4 regions of the Streptomyces sp. NPDC088794 genome follow, and region 2 is predicted to be linked to each of the others. Evidence: riboswitches for the same ligand, from Rfam matches in the RefSeq annotation. Region 2 holds a riboswitch; each other region holds the start of a gene.
The links. Region 2 has a riboswitch for cyclic di-AMP ahead of ACIP6U_RS03320 (peptidoglycan DD-metalloendopeptidase family protein). Riboswitches for the same ligand answer to the same signal wherever they lie in the genome.
Positions count from the first base shown of each region.

Region 1 (3,567 bases), on a different contig from region 2:
CTCGGCGAACGACGTGATGGCGCAGTTCATGCACCTCGAGTACCAGGACCCGGACCGGGACATCTCGCTGTACATCAACTCCCCCGGCGGCTCGTTCACCGCGATGTCGGCGATCTACGACACGATGCGGTTCGTCACCTGTGACGTGGAGACCATCTGCCTGGGCCAGGCCGGCTCCTCCGCCGCGGTGTTGCTGGCCGCGGGCACGCCGGGCAAGCGGCTCGCGCTGCCGGGAGCGCGGGTGGTCCTCCATCAGCCCTCGTTCTCCGGGCCGGTCGAGGGACAGGCGAGCGATCTGGCCATCCAGGCCGAGGAGTTGATGCGGACCCGCGACCTGCTGGAGGAGTTGCTGGTGCGGCACACCGGCCGCTCGGCGGAGCAGGTGCACGAGGACATCGAGCGGGACAACATCCTGGACGCGCAGGGGGCGTTGGAGTACGGCCTGGTGGACCGGATCGTCTCCACCCGCAAGACCACGCTCACCCCGCCCGCGGGGAGGTGAGCCGCCGGTGCTCCCACCCGAGCTGCCGCCGCTGCCCGCGTTGACGCGCGCCGAGGGCGAGTTGATCGACCGTTATCTCGACGTGGTCGACCTGCTCGGCCGGATCAACCCGGCGCGGGACGGGGACACCTACCGCGGACTGCGGGCCGCGCAGGCGCTGGTCTCCAAGGCGGCGGAACTACGGGACGCGCTGGCGCTGATGCACCAGCGGGGCGAGGCCGAGGTGCACGCCCCCACCTTGGCGCGGGCGCTGCGGGTGCTGGGCGGCGAGCGCCGCACGGCGCGGCTCACTCTGCCGCCGAGCTCCGCCAGTTGACGCAGGCGTGGCCGGTTCGGATGTCCGCCGTGCGGTCGGGACGTCCGGACCGGGGGCGAAACGGACCAAATGAGGTACCCCCGTTCGGCGGAGTTGCGGCTACTTCTTGGCGACCGTCAAGGTTGCGCAACGCGCGTGATGCGAGGGCCGCATGAGGCGTTCCTGTGCTGGTCCGAGGGGCTGCGCACCCCTGGACACCGGCTCGAACACGGGGGTGTCCACCCGAACGGGTGAGTGGTGAGTAACCCCACAAATCCCCGATTCCGTTGGGCTTTTCGGACATTCATAGGTCAAGATCCCTGTCTGACGACAAGACCCCGCCGCAGCGGCGGGGCGATCCGGGCGGACGCCGAGTCCTACCGCCGCCCGGATGACAGGTCGACAGGATTGCATCGGTAGGAGTGGAGGACCCAAGCACGACGGGTCGCCGGGACGGTCACGCCATGACCGGGTCGAGCAGCCCTTGGGGTGAAGCCGCGTCAGCGGCCGGGCAACTTTGTCAGCCCGAATCCGACAGGTCATCCTTCACAGGCGGCTGACGAAGGGTTGCGCATGTCTGCGCTCAATCGTGTCCCGTCGCTGATGGCCCGGGCCAGTACGGCCTCCGCTCTCACCATCGCCGCAGTGGGCGGCTCCGTCGTGATCCCCGGTGTCGCATCCGACGCCGCGGCCGCGACACCTGCGACCAAGGCACTTCACATCGCGGCTTCCAAGAAGGGCTCCCCGTACAAGTACGGCGCCACCGGACCACGCCGCTTCGACTGCTCAGGGCTCACGCTGTACTCGTTCAAGAAGGCGGGCAAGAAGCTTCCCCGCACGGCGGCCCAGCAGTACAACAAGACCCACCACATCTCGGCCAAGGGCCGCAAGGCCGGGGACCTCGTGTTCTTCCACTCGGGCTCCAGCGTCTACCACGTCGGCATCTACGCCGGGAAGGGAAAGATCTGGCACGCCCCGAAGACCGGGGACGTGGTACGGCTGCAGAAGATCTGGACGAAGAGCGTCTGGTACGGCCGGGTCAGCTGACTCTCCCGCGGGGGCGACGGCGCCCTGACACGCCGTCGCCCTCGCGGGGCACGACACAGGCTCTACGGCTCCTGCTGTCCCGCGGTCGTGACCGGCCGCGCCGGTACGGTCCACGGAAGTTCGATGGAGACCGTCTTGCCGCCTTCCGGAGTGGCCCGCACCCGCAGCCGGCCGCCGCGCTCCGCGGCCAGCCACCGAATGATCACCATGCCCCGGCCGTTGTCCTGTTGGACAGCGGCCGGCAGGCGTTTGGGAAACCGGGGGTGGCTGTCGGTCACCCCGATGCGCAGGTGTTCGTCACGGTCCAGCACGATGTCCACCGTGAAGGTGGGTGACTGGCCGAAGGTGTGCTGTACGGCGTTGGTGGCCAGTTCGGAGACGATGAGCCGGACGGTGTCGGCCACCTCGGTGTCGGACGGCAGACCCCACTCCGCCAACGTCGAGACCACATAACCGCGGGCCGTGGCGACCGAGGCGGGTTCGCTCGGCAGAGTGACGGATGCTTCCAGGTGGTCTGCCATGGCGACGTCGTCCCTTTCCCGCGGGACCGGGGTCCGACACAGAGCGGATGGTTCGAGTACGGTCCCGGACTGGTGCTTCGTCGCCAGACTGCCATTACCGCGCCGGTCACGGGTGGCGATCCACCAAGATATGCATATATCTGTCGCTCAAAGCGGTGAACTCTACGACGGGAGACCGTATTTGGGCGGCCCGGAAGGAGTAAGGAGTGACCCATGCAGCACGGACCCGCGGTGCGCCGCCGGAAGCTGGGCGCCGAACTGCGTTCGTTGCGCACCGGGTCGGGGCTCACCAGTGGTGAGGCGGCCCGGATGGTGGGCTGGCATCAGTCGAAGGTGAGCCGGATCGAGACCGGCGCCAGCGGTGTGAAACCGGCCGATGTGCGGTTACTGCTGGATGCCTACGGCGTCTCGGATCCGCAGTTGCGGGAGATGCTCCAGATGCTGGCGGGCTCCGACGAGGGCGGCGGCCGGCACCACTGGTGGCACGCCTACCGCGGGGTGCTGCCGACGACGTACCGCGACTTCATCAGCCTGGAGTCCCAGGCGAGCGCGATGCGGACGCTGGAGACCTCGGTGGTGCCCGGACTGTTGCAGACGCCCGAGTACGCGCGGGCGGTGACCAGGGCGGCGGTCGGAGGTCTGGACGATGAACGCCTCGACGCGCTGGTCGAGGTGAGGCTCGCTCGACAGGACGTCCTGCGTTCGAATCCGCCGCTGAAACTCAGCGCGATCCTGGACGAGGCGGTGCTGCGCCGGGAGATCGGCGGCCCTGACGTCATGTCACGCCAGCTGGCCCGCCTCATCGAGGCGGCTCGCCTGCCCCAAGTGCGGCTTCAGGTACTGCCGTTCACCGCCGGGGCGCATGTCGGCGTCACCGGACCTTTCGTTGTCTTCTCATTTTCGAGCACTTCTGATCTGGACGTGGTTGTTCTCGACCACTTGACGAGTAGCCTCTACCTCGAACGGAAAGAAGACCTCCAGGCCTACATCGAGGCCTTCAACACCCTTCAGATCTATGCCCTTTCACCCGAGGACTCGTTGGATTACATCGCCGCGATAGGTGACGGCGCGTAAGGAGGCACCATGTCAGCACTGCCTCGGAACGTTCCTTCCAGTACCGATCCGCACGGTGTGCGGTGGCTGCGCAGCAGCTACAGCACGGGAGCCAACAACTGCGTCGAGACGGCGCTGTCGCGCTCCGG
Region 1 covers NZ_JBIVKB010000014.1:161,569-165,135, reverse strand. Annotated here, with positions in the region: gene ACIP6U_RS33925 (ATP-dependent Clp protease proteolytic subunit) at 1-502, shown strand, start outside; gene ACIP6U_RS33920 (hypothetical protein) at 510-818, shown strand; cyclic di-AMP (ydaO/yuaA leader) riboswitch at 1,169-1,367, shown strand; gene ACIP6U_RS33915 (C40 family peptidase) at 1,371-1,844, shown strand; gene ACIP6U_RS33910 (ATP-binding protein) at 1,907-2,365, opposite strand; gene ACIP6U_RS33905 (helix-turn-helix domain-containing protein) at 2,579-3,439, shown strand; gene ACIP6U_RS33900 (DUF397 domain-containing protein) at 3,449-3,567, shown strand, end outside.
Region 1: another riboswitch for cyclic di-AMP. It lies ahead of ACIP6U_RS33915 (C40 family peptidase); the one in region 2 lies ahead of ACIP6U_RS03320 (peptidoglycan DD-metalloendopeptidase family protein).

Region 2 (3,567 bases):
CGTCTCGCGGCGGGGGAGTCCTTCACCACCCCTGTCTTCGCCGGTCTGTGGAGCGACGGAGGCTTCGGCGGCGCGAGCCGTGCCTGGCACGCCTACCAGCGGACGTACGTCATCCCGGACGCGGACCGGGACCGGCCCGTGCTGTTCAACTCCTGGGAGGCCACCGAGTTCGACATCTCCGAGGAGCAGCAGGGCGCCCTCGCCCGGCAGGCCGCGGCGATCGGTGTCGAGCTGTTCGTGGTCGACGACGGCTGGTTCGGCAAGCGTGTCAACGACCGGGCCGGACTCGGCGACTGGACGCCCAACCCCGACCGCTTCCCCGGGGGCCTGAAGCCGCTCGCCGACGAGGTGCACGCGCTCGGCATGCAGTTCGGCATCTGGGTCGAGCCCGAGATGGTCAACGCGGACAGCGACCTGTACCGCGCGCACCCCGACTGGGTGCAGTTCCAACCGGGACGAAAGCGGACGGAGTTCCGCAATCAGCTCGTACTCAACCTGGCCCGGCCGGACGTCCAGGAGTACCTCTGGGAGAAGCTCGACGCCATCCTCTCCAGCGCCCCGATCGACTACGTCAAGTGGGACTTCAACCGCTGCTTCACCGACGCCGGCTGGCCCGGCGAGGCGTATCCGCAGCGGCTGTGGATCGACCATGTGCACGCGCTGTACGCCCTGTTGGACCGGCTGCGGGCGGCGCACCCGGGAGTCTCCTTCGAGTCCTGCTCGGGCGGCGGCGGGCGGATCGACCTCGGGATCATCAGTCGCACGGACGAGGTGTGGACCTCCGACAACACCGACCCGCTCGACCGGCTCGCCATCCAGCACGGCTTCACCCAGATCCACCCCGCGCGCGTGATGGCCGCCTGGGTCACCGACAGCCCCAACACCCAGCTCAACGACCGGGTCAGCTCGCTGCGCTTCCGGTTCGTGAGCTCCATGGCGGGCGTGCTGGGCGTCGGCGGCGACCTCACCCGGTGGACCGAGGAGGAGCTGGCCGAGGCGGGCGACTGGGTCGCCCTGTACAAGGAGATCCGGCGCCTCGTGCAGCAGGGTGACCTCTACCGGCTGCGGGCCCCGCAGGGCGGGCTCAGTGCCGTCCAGTACGTACTCGGGGACGAGTCCGTGGTCCTCGCCTGGCTCCAGGCGCAGAGCTACGGCGAGCCCGTGCCCGCGCTGCGGCTGCGCGGGCTGGACCCGACAGCATCGTACGAATGCCTCGAAACGGGCGAAGTTCACAGGGGTGCCGTACTGCTGCATCACGGACTTCGGACCGGACTGCGCGGCGACTTCGATGCGACGGTTCTCCGGCTCCGTCGCATCTGACTCTTCTGTCCGAATTGGCGCCTTGGTTCGCCTTCGTTCCAACTCGCTCTGGAATAAGGCGGACTGGGGTGGCGTCACGTGAGGAGCGTCATATCCGTGACCGTGCGTGGTTCTGCATGTCCACGTAATGCACGTGCTTTTCAAGGGTGTTTGTGCCTGGTGGCGGGTCCTTAATTCACGCAGGGTGACCGTGAATTCTCACAAGGGATCAAGAGAAACGTATTCACAGGGAACCTCTACTTGTTCCTTCGCGTCCTGGTCGCTTACGTTCGCCACCAATCCGGACGGACGCCCAATCCTGCCGCCGACCGGAGTCCGCACAACTCACCCGTGAACGGCAGGAGCGGGGGACCCACAGGTACAACCGCCTGTTCCGGTCTCCGGAAGAGGCTTGGGGTAAAGCCGTGCCGAAAAGCACGGCCGGGCATCTCCAGCTCGCACCCGACAGCTCACCTCGCAGGCGCCGGAGAGGAATTCGTCATGCCCGCGAAGGGTAAGCACCGCCGCCCCAAGTCCCAGCGCCTGACCCGCACCATCGCCGTCGCCGGCACCGGGGGCGCCGCGCTCGCCCTCCCGCTCATGGGGGCCACCGGCGCCCACGCGGCCACCTCGGAATCGGCTTCCCAGGCGGTTTCGGAAAAGGCCGTCCAGTCGCTTCCGGATGTCGAGAAGACGTCGGTCCAGCAGAAGTCGACGGCACAGAAGTCGGCCAAGAAGAGCACAGCCAACACCCAAGGTGTGCGCACCTATTCGGTGCGGTCCGGCGACTGGCTCGCGAAGATCGCCGACGAGGAGAACGTCACCGGCGGCTGGCAGAAGCTCTACTCGGACAACCGTGCGGCCGTAGGCGACGACCCGTCGCTCATTCATCCCGGTCTGAAGCTCACGCTCGGCAAGAAGGCCGCGACCGGCACCACCGAGTCCGCGCCCTCTTCCTCGTCGTCCTCCTCGTCTTCCTCGAAGAGTTCCTCCTCGGACAGCCAGGCCTCCTCGAACTCGACGAGCACGCAGTCCGCCGACTCCGCCACCAGCTCCAGCGGCTACACCCTCCCGGTCAGCGGCGCCACCATCGGCACCGGCTACCGCGTCGCCGGCAGCATGTGGTCCAGCGGCTATCACACCGGCGTCGACTTCGTCGTTCCGACCGGCACCTCGCTCAAGGCCGTGGCCGCGGGCACGGTCGTCTCCGCGGGCTGGGGCGGCGCGTACGGCAACCAGGTCGTCATCAAGCTGAACGACGGCTACTACGCCCAGTACGCCCACCTCTCGCAGCTCTCCGTCTCGGCCGGCCAGACCGTGACCGAGGGCCAGCAGATAGGCCTCTCCGGCGCGACCGGCAACGTGACCGGACCGCACCTGCACTTCGAGATCCGTACGACCCCCGACTACGGCTCCGACGTCGACCCGGTCGCGTACCTCCGTACGAAGGGCGTCGCCGTCGGCTGACGCACCTCCCGCACCACCTGCCTGACACGCTGCCGAAGGCCGGATCCCGATCCCCGGGTCCGGCCTTCGGTGTGACGTGGTGCCGCCTTCGGCAGGGCGTTCCAGCCGTCAACAGCCGTGGCCGGAAAGCTATTCCTGGTTTGGTGAACACTTTAGGAGTGGCTTATCTCACCGCACGTCAACCCTTTCCTACGGTCGCGTAGGTCACATTCGAAGGTGAATCATGTTCGCTTGTGGCAGACGATTCGAAGAGTGACAGCAGATCAGTGATCGGGTCGTACGTTGCGGTGGGGGACAGCTTCACCGAAGGCGTCGGCGACCCCGGCCCCGACGGGGCGATGGTCGGTTGGGCCGACCGGTTCGCGGTACTGCTCGCGGACCGGGAGCCCGAGGGCCACTTCACGTACAACAACCTCGCCGTACGCGGAAAGCTGCTCGACCAGATCGTGGCGGACCAGCTTCCGCAGGCCCTCGAACTCGCCCCGGACCTGATCTCCTTCAGCGCGGGCGGCAACGACATCATCCGGCCCGGCACCGACCCCGACGAGGTCGCCGAGCGTTTCGAGCTGGCGATCGCCCGGCTCACCGAGTCGGCCGGCACCGTCCTGGTGACGACCGGCTTCGACACCCGAGGCGTCCCCGTGCTGAAGCATCTGCGCGGCAAGATCGCCACCTACAACGGACATGTGCGCGCGGTCGCCGACCGGTACGGCTGTCCCGTGCTCGACCTGTGGTCCCTGAAGACCGTCCAGGACCGCCGGGCCTGGGACGACGACCGGCTGCACCTCTCGCCCGAGGGTC
Region 2 covers NZ_JBIVKB010000001.1:723,453-727,019, reverse strand. Annotated here, with positions in the region: gene ACIP6U_RS03325 (alpha-galactosidase) at 1-1,320, shown strand, start outside; cyclic di-AMP (ydaO/yuaA leader) riboswitch at 1,627-1,796, shown strand; gene ACIP6U_RS03320 (peptidoglycan DD-metalloendopeptidase family protein) at 1,801-2,766, shown strand; gene ACIP6U_RS03315 (SGNH/GDSL hydrolase family protein) at 3,033-3,567, shown strand, end outside.

Region 3 (3,567 bases), on a different contig from region 2:
GATGACAGGATTTCAGCTCTGTGATCTTCACGTGATCTACGCGGCATTAACTTGTGACAAGCAATGGACTGCCTATACGTTCACCGTTCAAGTGCGGTGCCCAGCACCACGCGTCGCACTCGTCACCGCTCTCTTCTGAAAGGCCCCCGCATGCTCTCCGGGAACGGTCGTCACCGTCGCCCCCGCCAGGCTCCGGCCCTCCTCGTCGCGGCCGGCGTGACGGGCTCCGCCATCGCCATCCCGCTTCTCGGCGCGGTGAGCGCCAGCGCTGCCGACGGCACCACCTGGGACAAGGTGGCGAACTGCGAGACCGGCGGCTCCTGGAGCCAGAACGACGGGACCGGTTTCTACGGCGGGCTCAAGCTCTCGCAGGACGACTGGGAGCAGTACGGCGGTCTCGACTACGCCTCGCGCCCCGACCTGGCCAGCCGCAACCAGCAGATAGCCGTCGCCGAGAAGATCCTGGACGACCAGGGTGTGGGCGCGTTCCACACCTGCGGGCTGACCACGGGGCTGTCGAAGGACGACGGGTCGGCCGACATCGACACCGGGATCCTGGACGACTCGTCCGACTCCTCCTCGGACTCCTCGGACGGTTCCGGCTCCACCGGCCTGTCCAACACGCCCGGTGGTACGTCCGACGACTCGTCCTCGACGGACTCGTCCACATCACCGTCGGCCTCGCCTGACTCTTCGTCCGATTCCTCGACCAACCCTGACGAATCGGACGAGTACCTCTCGCCCTCCGACTCCCCGTCCGAGCCGACCGCGAGCGGGTCACAGGGAAGCGACAGCTCGTCGACAGATCGGGCGAAGGGTGACGACTCGGACAAGTCCGAGCAGGCCGCGGGCTCTTGGAGTCTGGTCGACACCGGCGCGGTCGGCTCCGGCAGGCATCGTGGCGCCAGTGCCGACGAGAACACGGTCGCCAGTGACACCGAAGGGTCCGCGCAGGGGTCGTACACCGTCCATGGCGGTGACACTCTCGCCTCCATCGCCGACTCCCTTGGCCTGGACGGCGGGTGGCGCGCGCTCTACGCCGAGAACAAGCAGGCCATCGGTGCCGACCCGAACGACATCGCGGCCGGTCAGACCCTGAAGCTTCCTGGCGAATAGGGGCGGACAGGGGCTGAACGGGGCGAAAAGCGACGGGAGTTAACGACGGTCTTCGGACTGAATGTCCGGTTTGGTGAAAGTGTGGGATGACTCTCAGATGCCCTGATCGTCTTTGAGTTTCCGCGGAATCCGTGTCTACGGTCATCACCGTTCGTCAACACGGACCCCGAATGCCGCAACGCCGAATCCTGCCAGCGGCCGTAGGGAACAGTCGTCGCTTCACAGCGCCGTAGGCAGGAGCGGGGGACCCAGGTAAGTGCCGGGCCCGGCAGACAGTGCCGGAACCGGCTTGGGGTGAAGTCGTGCGCCGAGAGGCGCGCGGCCGGGCAACTCACACGGCCCGAACCCGACAGCTCACCTCGCAGGCGTCGGTGAGGGGATCTCCGCATGCTGTTTTCCAGCAAGGGCAAGCACCGTCGTCCGTCCAAGGCCACCCGCGTCGCCACGCTCGCCGGCGTGACCGGTGTCGCCATCGCCGCCCCGCTCATGGCGGCCGGCAACGCCTCCGCCGCCACCGCGTCCGAGTGGGACGCGGTCGCCAGCTGCGAGTCCGGCGGCAACTGGTCCATCAACACCGGCAACGGTTACTACGGCGGTCTGCAGTTCTCCGCCTCCACGTGGGCCGCCTACGGCGGTACCCAGTACGCGTCGCAGGCCAACCAGGCCAGCAAGGCGCAGCAGATCACCGTCGCCGAGAAGGTGCTGGCCTCCCAGGGCAAGGGTGCCTGGCCGGTCTGCGGCACGGGCCTGTCCGGTGCCGCGTACAACGGCGGCAGCTCGTCGAGCTCCTCCAGCTCCTCGAACTCGTCCAGCTCTTCGAGCGGTGGCACCAGCAGCCGTTCGAACGACTCGACCAGCACCTCGCGCTCCGCCGACCGTCCGGCCGCGAAGAAGACCGTCACCACCCCGACCGGCAAGAAGGTCAAGAAGGGCGACGGCGAGTACAAGGTCGTCAAGGGCGACACCCTCAGCACGATCGCCGAGAAGCACAAGGTCAAGGGCGGCTGGGAGAAGCTGTTCAAGCTGAACAAGGACATCGTCGAGGACGCGGACCTGATCTACCCGGGTCAGCAGCTGCACCTCAAGTGACAGAGACCTGGTAGCCGAACCACAGCGGCCTGACAGACGTGTCCCCCACCATGGAGGTCACGTGAGGGCCTCCCCCGTCCCCACGGGCTCCCCGCTCCGGTGCGTGTTCCCCCGTACGCACCGGGGCGGGGTTCTTTTTGCCCGTCTGCTTTGTTCCGTTCGGAAACAATTTACTCTCGGTTCTGTCCAAGGGGCGGCCCATCGGCTGGCTGTTCGTCCCGGGACGGTTAGGCTCGGTCCCGCAGAGCCATCGCGGCCCGCGTAGCCGCGTCACATTGAAGAAGGAGATGCTCGTGCCGTCCATCGACGTCGTCGTAGCCCGGGAAATCCTGGACTCCCGAGGCAACCCCACGGTCGAGGTCGAGGTCGGCCTCGACGACGGCAGCACGGGTCGTGCCGCCGTCCCCTCCGGCGCCTCCACGGGTGCCTTCGAGGCCATCGAGCTGCGTGACGGTGACCCCAACCGCTACCAGGGCAAGGGTGTCGAGAAGGCCGTCCTCGCCGTCATCGAGCAGATCGGCCCGGAGCTGGTCGGCTACGACGCCACCGAGCAGCGCCTGATCGACCAGGCGATGTTCGACCTGGACGCCACCGACAACAAGGGCTCGCTCGGCGCCAACGCCATCCTCGGCGTCTCCCTCGCCGTCGCGCACGCCGCCTCCGAGGCCTCCGACCTCCCCCTCTTCCGCTACCTGGGCGGCCCGAACGCGCACCTGCTGCCCGTTCCGATGATGAACATCCTGAACGGCGGGTCGCACGCCGACTCGAACGTCGACATCCAGGAGTTCATGATCGCCCCGATCGGCGCGGAGTCCTTCTCCGAGGCGCTGCGCTGGGGCGCCGAGGTCTACCACACCCTCAAGAAGGTCCTGAAGAGCAAGGGCCTGTCCACCGGCCTCGGCGACGAGGGCGGCTTCGCCCCGAACCTGGACTCCAACCGCGCCGCCCTCGACCTCATCCTCGAGGCCATCAAGCAGGCCGGTTACGTCCCCGGCGAGCAGATCGCGCTCGCGCTCGACGTCGCCGCGTCCGAGTTCTACAAGGACGGCAAGTACGAGTTCGAGGGCAAGTCCCGCTCGGCCGCCGAGATGACCGAGTACTACGAGGAGCTCGTGGCGGCCTACCCGCTCGTCTCCGTCGAGGACCCGCTGTACGAGGACGACTGGGCCGGCTGGAAGGTCCTCACCGACCGCCTCGGCGACAAGGTGCAGATCGTCGGCGACGACCTGTTCGTCACCAACCCGGAGCGTCTGGCCCGCGGCATCGAGGACGGCGCGGCCAACGCGCTGCTCGTCAAGGTGAACCAGATCGGCTCGCTCACCGAGACCCTGGACGCCGTCGAGCTGGCCCAGCGCAACGGCT
Region 3 covers NZ_JBIVKB010000004.1:547,874-551,440, forward strand. Annotated here, with positions in the region: gene ACIP6U_RS15010 (transglycosylase family protein) at 151-1,116, shown strand; cyclic di-AMP (ydaO/yuaA leader) riboswitch at 1,286-1,499, shown strand; gene ACIP6U_RS15015 (transglycosylase family protein) at 1,504-2,205, shown strand; gene eno (phosphopyruvate hydratase) at 2,493-3,567, shown strand, end outside.
Region 3: another riboswitch for cyclic di-AMP. It lies ahead of ACIP6U_RS15015 (transglycosylase family protein); the one in region 2 lies ahead of ACIP6U_RS03320 (peptidoglycan DD-metalloendopeptidase family protein).

Region 4 (3,567 bases), on a different contig from region 2:
AGCTCGCCCTCGTAGGTGTCGCGGGAGACCAGGTTGTAGTGCGGCTGGATGGCCACGTACCGGGCGAGGTCCTCGCGGTCGGAGAACTCCAGGGACTCCCGCAGCCGCTCCGGCGTGATGTTGGAGACGGCGATGTTGCGCACCTTGCCCGCCCGCACCAGCTCGTCGAGCGCGCCGATGATCTCCTCGACCGGGATCTCGGGCTGGTCGAAGTGGGTGTAGTAGAGGTCGATGTAGTCGGTGTCCAGGCGGCGCAGCGAGGCGTCGGCGGCGGCCTTGATGTTGGCGCCGGACAGGCCCTTGTACTCGGGGTGCTGGCTGACCTTGGTGGCGATGACGACGTCGGCGCGGTTGCCGCGGGCCTTGACCCACTTGCCGATGATCGTCTCGGACTCGCCGCCCGAGTTGCCCTCGATCCAGGCCGTGTAGGAGTCGGCGGTGTCGACGAAGTTGCCGCCGGCCGCCGCGTAGGCGTCCAGGACGGCGAAGGAGGTCGCCTCGTCCGCCGTCCAGCCGAAGACGTTGCCGCCGAGGGAGAGGGGGAAGACCTCGAGGTCGGAGGAGCCGAGCTTGCGCAGAGAAGCAGAGGAGGACGTCATGCTTCACATCAACGCCGGCCCCGGAGACCGGTCTTCCGCCGGAGCCGCAAAGTTCCCGTAAACAAGCGGAGTCCGCTGTTCCGGGAACCTGGCGATGTGTCGGTGTCTGCCGACGACTACTGCCTCAGGGGGTGAGGCCCTTGCTGCGCAGCCACGCCATCGGGTCGATCCCGTCGGCCTGGCCGCCGGGGTGGACCTCCAGGTGCAGGTGCGCCCCGGTCACGTTGCCGGTGGCGCCCACACGGCCGATGACATCGCCGGTGGCGACCTTCTGGCCCACGCTCACGCCGATCGACGACTGGTGGCAGAACCACAGCTCCGTACCGTCGTCGAGGGTGAGGATCGTGCGGTAGCCGTACGAGCCCGCCCAGCCGGCCTCCGTGACCGTGCCGCTGTGGATGGCCTTGATGAGCGTGCCCGTGGGGGCGGCGAAGTCGAGGCCCGTGTGGTAGCCGGAGGACCACAGGGAACCGGCCTGCCCGAAGGTGCCGGTGATCGTGTACGAGGCGACCGGCAGCCGGTACTGCGTGGCCAGCTCCGCCAGCTTCGCGGCCTCGGCCTTCTTCTTGGCCTCCGCCTCCGCCTTCTTCTTCGCGGCGGCGGCCTTGGCGGCGGCCGCCTTCTCCGCCTTCGCGGCGGCGTCGTCGACCTGCTTGGAGAGGGAGGCCTCGGTGGCGTACTGGACCTTGCTGTCGACCTGAACGCGCTGCGACTCGGCCTGCGCCATGATGCGGTCGCGCAGCACCTCGCCGGCGTCCTTGGTGCCCTGCGCGGTCTCGCTGGAGGTCACGCCGACGCTGCTGAGCGCGGTCGGGGACCCCTTGGCGGGGCTGGGGGTCTCGCCGAAGACCGAGCCGACGTTCGGCAGGTCGGGCACGGAGATGGAGACCGGCGGCTTGCCGGTGTTGGCGCTGGCCATGCCGCCCGCGCCGACGGCGGCTATGACACCGACGCCCAGAACCGTGGAGCTGCGGGCGAGTCCTCCGCCGCGCTGCTTGGAGACGCGGTGGCGACCGCGGTTGGGGCGGACGGAATCCTCGGTGGGGTTCCATTCCTCCCAAGGGCCCTCGTCGGTGCGGTATCCGCCGTAGCCGAACGTCTCGTTGTCACGCTGGCTCGGCACGAACGGGGCCGCCGGGGCAGGGGGGTTGGACGCCACCTGGGCGTACTCCTTCCTTCCTTCTCGCCTACCGGGTTAGCTGACGGGTTCGGAGCAGGAAGGTCTCCTACGCGCGTAAACCGGTCGTGCGTACACGACGGACTACTTGCGATTCACCCCAAGTTGGTGGTTCCCCGGTTCCCTTGCGGGATTCGGCACGTGCGCACGGAGCCGACTCTTGTGACGGCTGGGACGACCGCGCTGCGTTATCGAACGTTAATAGACACGGGGCAGGGATTCCAAGCTGTTCGGCTTGATCATTAACGTTTTCACGCAGGACGTTCAGGCCATGACCGGTGAAAATCGGGCGAGTTGACCAAGCCTGTGAATCCACACAGGTATTGACGGGATGTCAGTTGTTGGGCGGAGGGCGTTCGCCTGCTCACCGGGCGTGACAACGGTCGGAAAGCCGAGCGGGAAATGACTCAGGGCCGGAGTCCGATGATCCGGACTCCGGCCCTGGGCCGTTAGTAGCGGGGACAGGATTTGAACCTGCGACCTCTGGGTTATGAGCCCAGCGAGCTACCGAGCTGCTCCACCCCGCGCCGTTGTGTTCTCCACTGTACGCCATCCGCGGGACGGGAGTGACCAAGGAGCGGTCGGGGAGCGGCCGGGCCGGTCAGGCCGCCGGGTTTCCGGCGTGGGTCAGGGTCTCCCAGGAGACGAAGAGATCGTCGGTACCGGCCGGGCGGGTCTCCTCGGCCAGCTTGTGGGCGGCCGGGACGGAACCGCCGAGCCGGTCCTCCAGGTGGTTGAGGGCGACCTCCAGGTCCGGACCCATGTTCCGGTCGACCTTGCCGCCGCACAGCCACGCGGGCGGGTTCTCGCCCAGCTGGTAGCGGGCGTGGAACGCGAGGGCCGCGGTCAGCCGGTCCTTGACCTCGCCGTACAGGTCGACGCCCTGGTGCCAGGCCGTCTCGGCGATGTGAGCGGTGGCGGCGAGCGAGTAGCCGACGTGCTTGAAGTTGCGGCAGGTCTCCTGCGCGACGCCGTCCTTGTACGTCCCCTGCTTGAACCAGTACGTCGTCAGCTTCTGCGGCGTGTTCATGGTCGAGCCGGCCACGGTGAGCGGCACCTTGCCGTCCTTCTCCAGATAGAAGTAGGCGGGCACGCGGTCGCGGAAGCGGGCGAGGGCGGCGTCGAAGGCCTTGTGGTCGTTGGTGAAGACGGCGATGCCGATCGCCGCGTCGGTCATCGCGAGGTCCCAGTTGCCGTTGTAGTCGGGCAGCTTCTCGGTGACGTACGGCTGATAGGCGGTCCGCAGCATCTTCTCGAACCGCGCCACCCGGTCCGCCGGCCACCCCGCCCCCGGCGCGTACCGCACGATCTCCGCGGCCCGCGCCCACGTCGACCCGGCCCACGCGGTCTGCAGCCCCGCGTCCTCCTCGGAGTGCCGCTTGATCTTCGCCGACCAGGCGTCCATGATCTCCCGCGCCTTCAGCGCGTGCTCCTGCTTGCCGGTGACGCTGAAGAGCAGTGCCTGCGTGTACGCGGCGATCGCGTCCTCCCGCTCCTCCACGCACCCCTGCGCGACCTTGCCGCCCCAGGGACAGTCGACGTTCTCGTACGGCTCGGGGCGGTACTTGTACGACCCGTACTTGCTGTCCCGCATCTCCAGGAACGCCTTCAGCCACGGCTGCTTCCCGGCGGTGACGTTCTTTCGTACGGAGTCCAGCTGCGCCTTGCTGACGAGCACGCCGGGGTGGGTGAACGTGGCGTCCGGGGGGAGGGCGCGGGCCATGGTCCGGGTACCGGTGTCCGTGCTGCCGCACGAGGCGACGGTCACGGTGAGAAGGGGCGCGATCAGGA
Region 4 covers NZ_JBIVKB010000035.1:21,796-25,362, forward strand. Annotated here, with positions in the region: gene ACIP6U_RS48075 (aldo/keto reductase) at 1-599, opposite strand, end outside; gene ACIP6U_RS48080 (M23 family metallopeptidase) at 724-1,758, opposite strand; cyclic di-AMP (ydaO/yuaA leader) riboswitch at 1,769-1,926, opposite strand; tRNA gene ACIP6U_RS48085 (tRNA-Met) at 2,230-2,303, opposite strand; gene ACIP6U_RS48090 (alginate lyase family protein) at 2,378-3,499, opposite strand.
Region 4: another riboswitch for cyclic di-AMP. It lies ahead of ACIP6U_RS48080 (M23 family metallopeptidase); the one in region 2 lies ahead of ACIP6U_RS03320 (peptidoglycan DD-metalloendopeptidase family protein).